DNA from 2 places in the Dyadobacter sp. 676 genome. Region 2 is predicted to be linked to the other one. Evidence: riboswitches for the same ligand, from Rfam matches in the RefSeq annotation. Region 2 holds a riboswitch; the other holds the start of a gene.
The links. A riboswitch is a leader RNA that binds a small molecule or an ion and turns the genes downstream of it on or off. The one in region 2 is predicted to bind S-adenosylmethionine.
Positions count from the first base shown of each region.

Region 1: linked by a shared signal. The riboswitch ahead of metX (homoserine O-acetyltransferase) and the one ahead of ABV298_RS23305 (cysteine desulfurase family protein) in region 2 are both predicted to bind S-adenosylmethionine.

Region 1 is NZ_CP159289.1:4,501,573-4,505,998, reverse strand. It holds gene ABV298_RS20175 (FdhF/YdeP family oxidoreductase) at 1-177, shown strand, start outside; gene ABV298_RS20170 (glycerophosphodiester phosphodiesterase family protein) at 296-1,066, shown strand; gene metX (homoserine O-acetyltransferase) at 1,146-2,198, opposite strand; SAM riboswitch class I at 2,330-2,437, opposite strand; gene ABV298_RS20160 (M20/M25/M40 family metallo-hydrolase) at 2,574-3,515, shown strand; gene treA (alpha,alpha-trehalase TreA) at 3,563-4,426, shown strand, end outside.
Region 2 is NZ_CP159289.1:5,245,509-5,249,934, reverse strand. It holds gene ABV298_RS23320 (chromate resistance protein ChrB domain-containing protein) at 1-639, shown strand, start outside; gene ABV298_RS23315 (hypothetical protein) at 718-1,251, shown strand; gene ABV298_RS23310 (hypothetical protein) at 1,261-1,512, opposite strand; gene ABV298_RS23305 (cysteine desulfurase family protein) at 1,626-2,849, opposite strand; SAM riboswitch class I at 2,963-3,056, opposite strand; gene ABV298_RS23300 (sulfatase) at 3,260-4,426, opposite strand, start outside.

The DNA of each region.
Region 1 (4,426 bases), 740 kb from region 2:
GACCGTGTGGCGCGCCAGTTTGTGGTAGTCGAGTATCCGATTCCGGAGCAATGCACGGCAACCTATTTTCCAGAAACCAATGTGCTGGTACCCCTTACGAGCGTAGCGGAAAAGAGCAACACACCTACTTCCAAAATGGTGATCCTGACAGTCACACGGCATGAGGCGTCGGCATAACTTAATATTATGCTAACAGTCCACGCCCTGTCTTGCCGTAATTTCGCCGCTGTTTTGCCTCGCTGGGGTAAAACATTCCGTGAAATGTCTTTTAAAAAGAAGTTTTAATTTGGATACAATGAAAAAAGGATTTTTAATGCTTGCGATCGGGCTGATGAGCCTGGTGTCTTTGGAAGGAATGTCTCAAAAGAAAAACAAGGTGATCGCGCACCGCGGCGCGTGGAAAAACACCGGCGCGACCGAAAACTCGATCGGCGCGCTGGAACATGCGATCAAACTAGGCTGCTATGGCAGCGAATTCGACGTGCATATGTCGGCCGATTCCGTTTTATATGTCCTGCACGACCATTCTATTCAGGGAACGAATATCGAAACAACGAATTCGGCCGAGCTTTCGAAGATCAAATTGGCAAACGGCGAGCCGCTGCCTACTTTGGAAGCCTATCTCAAAGCCGGTTCGAAGCAAAAGAAGACACGTTTGATACTGGAAATCAAAACTTCCAAAATCAGTAAGGAGCGCTCGTTGGCATTGGCGACCAAATGTGTGGAACTGGTGAAGAAAATGAAGGTCGAGAAAATTACCGACTATATCGCATTCAGCTGGGATGTGTGTTTGAAGGTGAAAGAACTCGCCCCCAAAGCGCACGTGGAATATCTGAACGGCGATAAAACCCCGGACGAAATCCAGGCGGCAGGTCTGGACGGTATCGACTACCATTTCAGCGTTTTGAAGAAAAAAGAGGATTACATCCCGGCAATGCGGCAGAAAAAGCTGACCACCAATGTGTGGACAGTCAACGACGAAGCAGATTTGAAATACTTCCTCGAAAAAGACGTGGACTACATTACTACCAACGAACCCGAGCTTTTACTGAGCCTTTCGAAGTAATATTTTTGAAATACCTTAAAAAGCCAAACTCCCGACCGGTGACCGATCGGGAGTTTGGCTTTTTGAATATCAGGATATGTCACCGGATGCGCGCCATCTGTAACTGCCCGTTCGTTTCCTGCCATGCCCTGATTACCTGCGTCAGCTGTTTGTACTCGATCAGGAAGCCGTCGTGCCCGTAAAGTGAATCGATTTCCTGAAATGCGGCGTCGGGAATATGCTTTGCCAGGAACTGCTGCTCCGAAAGCGGGAAAAGCAGGTCGGATTTGATACCCAATACGAGCGTTTTTGCCTTCACCAGCCCCAGCGCGTGCACGATTCCCCCGCGGTTGCGGCCCACATTGTGCGAATCCATGATTTTGGAAAGCACCCAGTAGGAGAATGCATTGAAACGCTTCACAAACTTGTCGCCTTGGTATTGCTGGTAGGACGAGGCACGAAAATCGTCGATCTGGTCCGGATTGTCGCGCGCCTGTGTAAAATTATAAGTATCATAATTACGGTACGAAAGCAATGCAATCGACCGCGCCGCGCGCATGCCCATCGCACCCGCGTCCGGACTTTCATCGGTATAGGTAGGGTCGGCTTCGATAGCCATCCGCTGCGATTCGTTGAACGCGATACCCCAGGGCGAATGCAATGCATTGGAAGCGATCAGGATCAGCTCTTCGAACAAATCCGGTTTTTCAACCGCCCATTCCAACGCCTGCTGGCCGCCGAGGGACCCGCCAATGCAGATTTTAATCCTGTCGATCGCCAGTTCCTGCCGGAGCAAATCCAGCGTCCCTACTACGTCGCGCACGGTAATCGTCGGGAAATTACGGTAGTAGGGCCGGTTGGTACGCGGATCGACAGACAACGGTCCCGTGGAGCCGTAAGCCGAACCGAGCACATTGGCGCAGATAATAAAATGCTGCCCGGGATTGAAATATTTACCCTCTCCTACCAGCCCGTCCCACCAGTCGGCGGCGTTGGAGCTGCCCGTGAGCGCATGGCAGATCCAGACGATGTTGGTATCGCTGGCGTTTCTTTCTCCGTGTGTAGTGTATGCGAGTTCAAACCCCGGCAGCTCGCCGCCCATTTCGAGCGCGTAAGGATAGGGATATTTAAAAATCTTCTGTTCCGCTTGCATAAGTGCCACAGCAGGTGGTTAAATTCAACACATGGTAAAATAGACAGCCGAAATACAAATTTTCGGTTGTAGCTGCGAGACTAAAGCCAATCGGCTTACGGAAATTTCTAACTGTAAGAGCACACGAATTGATTTTATATCTCCTAATAACTTAGGTGGGAATTAGCACCTTTCTCCGATGTGGTAGCAGGTTGCCAGAGGTTCGTTGAGCCCATTCTCTCGCCTCTTCTTTATAAATCAACCGCCGTTCAGGGAAGCAATTGATTGATGGTGCAATATTAAGCCCGGATGCCTGAAAATACAAATAAATGGAAAAATTCTGTCGCCTTCCGAACCACCGCAGCGTATCTTTGCCCCTTAACTATTTTGAATCTAATGAGAATCCTTTTTTACAGCCTGTTGCTCGTTCTGGGCGGTTTGCAGGCATCCGGACAGTCCGTTGCACCCTCTCCGGAAATCATCCGCAAACACATTTCCTACCTCGCTTCTGATAAAATGAAAGGCCGCGGCACCGGCAGCAAGGAGAACGAAAAAGCCGCGAAATATGTGGCGAAACAATTCAAAAAGTACCATCTTTTACCCAAAGGAACCGACGGCTATTACCAGCCTTTCACGGCGAAAATCAGGCGCGTCGTAGTCCCCGACAGCGTTCGCGAGGCGCGGAATGTGATCGGTTTTCTCGACAACGGGGCGCAGTATACCATCGTCATAGGTGCTCATTTCGACCACCTTGGCCTCGGCCGCCAGGGCAGTTCCAAGGCCGACAAGCCCGAAGGCCAGATCCACAACGGTGCCGACGACAATGCGTCGGGTGTGGCCGGTTTGCTCGAACTGGCGCGGTATTTTTCAGAAAATGGCAAAAAGGAGCCTTACAATTTCCTTTTTATCGCATTCGGTGCGGAAGAACTGGGACTCGTCGGCTCGCGTTATTTTGTTAATAACCCGACATTACCGCTGTCCGGGATCAATTTCATGTCGAACATGGATATGATCGGCCGGTACGATCCGGGCCGGGGCGTGGGTATAGGCGGCTACGGTACCAGCGCCGAATGGCCGGCGATTTTCAAGGATGTGAAAAGTGAAACAAAATTTTTTACCGATAATGCGGGAAGCGGCGGCTCGGACCACGGGTCGTTTTACGCCAAACAAATCCCGGTGCTGTTTTTCCATACCGGCGGCCACGACGACTACCACAAGCCAACCGACGACGTGGAAAAAATCGATGTGAATGCCGAGGCCGGTATCCTTGGTATTCAGATAAAACTGATCGAAAATGCGATGTTATTACCCAAACTTAAATTCACAGAAGTTAAATAAATCCTTTCGGGAAACCCTTTAAAGTCAGTTTGTTTTGTACGGTTTTGTTGCTCCATCGTTTACTTACGGCCAGCCTCACATCTCCCCCCGAGGAGTTGTACGGAACGCTATTCCGTGACGTGCAGTGCAGCCACATATTTTCCGATTCGAAGACATTCGCCGACGCCATTCCACTGGAAGACCCGGTATTGATTATCGAACAATACCACCGCTTAAAGAACAATCCGGATTTCGACATAGAGGCGTTCGTGCGGCACCATTTCAGGATGCCGGTGCATATTGCTTCGGAATTTGTTTCCGACAAAAACGATCCCGTTTCGGAACATGTACGAAAGCTCTGGTCGGTACTGACGCGCCAGCCGGAAAGCCAGGAACGGGGCGGCTCGCTGATCCCGCTCCCGCACCCGTATGTGGTTCCCGGCGGACGTTTCCGCGAGATTTACTATTGGGACAGCTATTTTACGATGCTTGGCCTGAAAGAATCGGGTCGTGTTGAACTGATCGAACATATGCTCAACAACTTCGCCTATCTGGTGGATACGCTGGGCTTCATACCGACCGCCAACCGGACTTACTATCTAAGCCGCTCGCAGCCACCGTTTTTCTCGCTGATGGTGCGGTTATTCAGTGAAATAGAAGGGAAAAAGGTGTTGAAAAAATACCTGCCTCAAATGCAGAAAGAATATGACTACTGGATGGACGGCGGCTACGAACCCTCGGAGCCTTTTACAGCTTACCGGCGCGTCGTGCATCTGCCCGGCGGTGCTGTTTTGAACCGGTATTGGGACGACAAGGCTACGCCCCGCCCGGAGTCTTACAGCGAGGATACCAATCTTGCCCGGGAAGTTATGAATAAATATGGTACACCGCCTGACGAGCTTTACCGGCACATCCGCGCGGCGGCCGAGTCG
Region 2 (4,426 bases):
AAAGACCCGGCTCTGGGCATTATGGCGCCCATCGTGCGCGGCGCGGATACCGACGACCACACATTGGCATTGCAGTCGTCGGGACTGTGGGCGATTTCCGCGGGGCTGGCTTACAATACCAGGGACGACAGGGAGCTGCTCGAAAAAGGCATGCTTATTTACGACGCCCTGTACAGTTGGGCAACACATTTGCGGAAAGAAAAACATACCCAAAGTCCCACCGAGCATTTGCTTTTGCAGATTTACAAAACGTATATCCGCAAAAAAGGAGAAAAGAAGACCAGGGTGCCCGCCTGGACGAAAGACCTTAAAAACCTTATCCAGGACCACATCGATACCAACCTGAACCTCAACCTCAAAATTGCTTCCGAAGAACTGGATGTGAACCCCGCCTACCTGTCGCGCGAGTTTTCAAGGTATTTCGATAACCTTTCGTTTGGTGAATATATCCGGAAACTGCGGATCGAGAAGGCCATTCAGCTGCTCGGATCTTCGGAGGACACCTTGGCGGAGATCGCCTACCTTACCGGTTTTTCCGACCAAAGCCATTTCAACCGTGTTTTCAAGGCTCATACCGGGCAGACGCCGTCGGAATACAGGAAATTTATGCGAAAAGGTAAAGGAAATACAAAACGTTAAAACCATTCTATCCTTACAGCGCATTGGTTTTTAGAATTGCAGGGCGATTGACCGCTTTTCACTCTAAAATCCAGTGTTATGCCCCGTATTTTTACCGGAAAACTCCTGATTACGTTTTGTAGCCTCCTTTCACTTGCAAATAGCGCTACCCGCGCACAGCAGCAGCCCGCGGCTCAGCCCATATACCCGCGTGTGGCGGGCTACGTAGGCATTCTCCACCCTATTGTGACATTCAGCAAGGAGGGTACTACCACCAATTTTGACAACTATTACGCAGTGGGACTACCTACCGGTATCAATATCTGGAAAAGTCCCGAAATCGGCTTTTCCGCCGAATTCGTGCCGCTCGTAAGGGCCGAACACGGCAGCAGTAAAATGGCCAATTTCCTTTTTCATCCAGGCATACTCGTTACATTAGCACCCGGGCTTACCTTCGCCGGCCGCGCCGCATTCGAGACGGCCGGGAGGTACGGCTTCACGCCGGTTTTGAATAAAATCGTGAAGAAAAACAAGAATAGCGGCTATTTTATAGCGGTGCCGGTGCCATTCCGCTTCGGGAACGGGCACCCGGCATCCGTCACGGCAGGATTTCAGTTCGGGATCACTTTCTGACCACAGGCATCAACACATCGAGGCGTCCATGATTCGCTCCACTTCGGAAATGTCGCGGTTACGGCGGATCAGCGTCATGATTTTTTCAAAGTCGATCAGTTGCGAGGCTTCGAACGCTATTACGCCTACGAAACTTTTGCCTTTGCTTATGAAATTCAAATGCTTGATCTTCGCACCGTTAACAGATTCTACACTGGAAGTAATCTTGTGCAGGCTTACGGCATTCCGGTAAATAATCCGGAGAAAAAAAGTTTTGCCCATTGTCGTGTCGATGTTTAAAGTGGTTTGTTGAGAATGTACTTGTAACCGGCACCAATGGCCGGCCGTTTGTTACCTTTACGCTCGCCAGCCCCGTTTGGTGCCAGGATTTGATATTAAATTTTGTTAAAACTGGCCTGTTCCGCCGCCATGGAATCCGCCCAGGTCCAGCTCGCAATGCTGCTCCATGCTTTGTTCGAAGCTACTTCCGAATCTGATTCATAGATACTTACAATGATATCCACGACCCGGTCGAGCTCGTCAAATGTATTGAATTTGCTGAAAGAAAAACGCACATTCTCCTTATTGGCCTCGCACGCCAGCGCCTGCATCACATGCGAAGCCCCTCCTCCCGAGCAAGCGCTTCCTCCCGACACCGCGATTCCCGCCCGGTCCAGTTCCGTAACGATACTTCCGGCACTCAGGCAAGGGAATGATACGCTCAGTACATTGGCAACGCTGTTTTCGATCGACTTACTTTCGCCATTATAACAAATCCCCTCAATCCCTGCGATCGACAGCTTCGACACCAGGTATTGTTTCAGTTTAGAGATCTTCGCCTGGCTTTCGTCCAGGTTGCGGTACGACACTTCGAGCGCCTTCGCCAGGCCCACTACGCCGGGTACATTCTCGGTTCCCCCGCGTTGCCCCCGTTCCTGGCCGCCGCCGTAAATCAGCGGTTTCAGCCGGTGTTTTTGATCGATATACATGAATCCGGCGCCTTTCGGTCCGTGAAACTTGTGCGCCGAGCCGACGAGGAAATCGATAGCGGCTTCCCGTAAATCAAAACGGACTTTGCCCATCGTTTGGGTCGTGTCGGTAAAAAACACGGCGCTATATCGCTGCGCCAGGACGCCCACCGCGTGGATATCCGTCAGGTTCCCGATTTCGTTGTTTCCGTGCATCAGCGCAATGAGCGTACGCGGATTGGCGCGCAGGAGGTTTTCCAGATGGTAGAGATCGATATTCCCGCGTTCGTCAAGTTTCACAAAACTGATTTCGATATCCCCTTCCTTTTCATGGCGTTTCAATGTTTGTAAAACCGCCTTGTGTTCGATGCGGCTCGTGACGACGTGGCTAAGGTCATAGGCCTGAATGGCGCCCGACAATAACAGGTTGATGCCTTCTGTCGCCCCGGCTGTGAAATATATTTCTTCGGGCAAAGCGCCCAGCAGGCCTGCAACCGTGTGCCGCGCCGCGTCAATGGCATCTTTTGCCTTTCTTCCTGCGCCGTGTACCGACGATGGATTGGCATAATGTGTGGTCAAAAAAGGCAGGATCGCGTCGATCACCTCCGGGTCCGGCGCGGTCGTAGCCGCATTGTCCAGATAAATTTCCATGTTCCTCTGGTTTGTTGTTGAATCAAAAATTAGTGGCAAGCACAGCTTTTCCGGACCCGAAACGGCCCTTTCGGCTATGCAATACCCGATTTACTTCCGTGGTTGGATTCTTAGATTTATCAATAGAATTAGGTTGGGGCACCTTGACGAGTCACAGGTTGCCAGAAGATCACAGAGCCTAACCTCTCCCTTCGTTCTTAATAAATCTATTAATTCGATAGACAAAGATTAATAAAAGAATTCAGGAATGCAAATACGAGGGCGTTTTTTTGATATTTTCACCTCCGGTCTTACAACACAGGTAATGAACATTTGGAGAAATTAGAACGGCGCCGAAAATACACTATACCCGTGCTCCTACGGTCACCGCGCATTACCGTCCATGACCGTAGGCCGGATCATCTTTCGAATCATTTCCCCGCCTGTTGCTCCGTTTCGGGATATCCTTTTCTCAGCAATGCGGCAAGTTCATTCACTGTAATCACGAAATTGCTATCCTTCGCCAGGTTCGTAAACTCGCCCGGATCTTTCTGATGGTCGTACAGCTCCACACCTGCCTTGCCTCCGTCCCATTCTGTATAACGGAAGCGCTCGGTGCGCACGCTGCGGCCGAAGATTTGCCCCCTTCGCACCTGTGTATAAGCGGGTTTATCCCAAACCGCCGACGGATTTTTGAGCAGCGGCACAAGGCTTTTCCCCTGCAAACGTTGCTTCGGATCCAGGCCACAGAGCTCTGCCAGAGTCGGGTAAATATCCAGCAGTTCCACCGTGCGGCCAGACGCTTTGCCCTTTGCAGCTCCTGGAACCGAGATGATCAGCGGTACCCGTGCGGAATTTTCGAAAAGGCTCTGCTTCATCCATTGCCCGTGCTGGCCCACATTGTAGCCATGATCGCTCCAGAGCACGATAATCGTCTTTTCGGCAAGTTTCAATTTATCGACCGCGTCGATTAGCCTGCCTACCTGTGCGTCCATGAAAGTAATGGTTGCATAATAAGCCCGCAACGCTTCGCGGCGTTTCGCTTCGTCGAGGCCCCAGTGCGGCGGCTTGGTAAATAATGCCGCCTCCGGAATGTCGTCGAGGTCGTTCGGTACCTCTTCGGGAAGCGGAACCTGGTCCGCGGGGTACATATCGAAGTATTTTTTAGGAGCTACATACGGCGTATGCGGACGGAAAAAGCCCACTGCCAGGAAAAACGGCTCGTTCTTTTTTTCGGTCATGATTTTAATGGCCTCGTTGGCGATCATCCCGTCGGTCTGCTCGTCGTCGGTGCCTTCCGTTGCCCGCCATGCCAATGCGCTTCCCAGCCCGCGATCCGGTGTAAGATTTTTGATCAGCGGCTCTTCCGTTTTATCCCGGCCTTTCGGATTGGCGCGGTGGTTCCACGAATCGGGATCATCCAGCCCGTCGGTACCAATCTGGCCAGGTACGCCATAATGGAAAATCTTGCCTACCCGCGCGCTGTAATAATCGTTGTTTTTAAAAAGCTGCGGCAGCGTGACAATGTCGGGAAGGTTTTTGCGGAAGTGGGTTTGCAGCTCGTAAATCTTCGTCACATCCGGCCGCTGGCCGGTCAG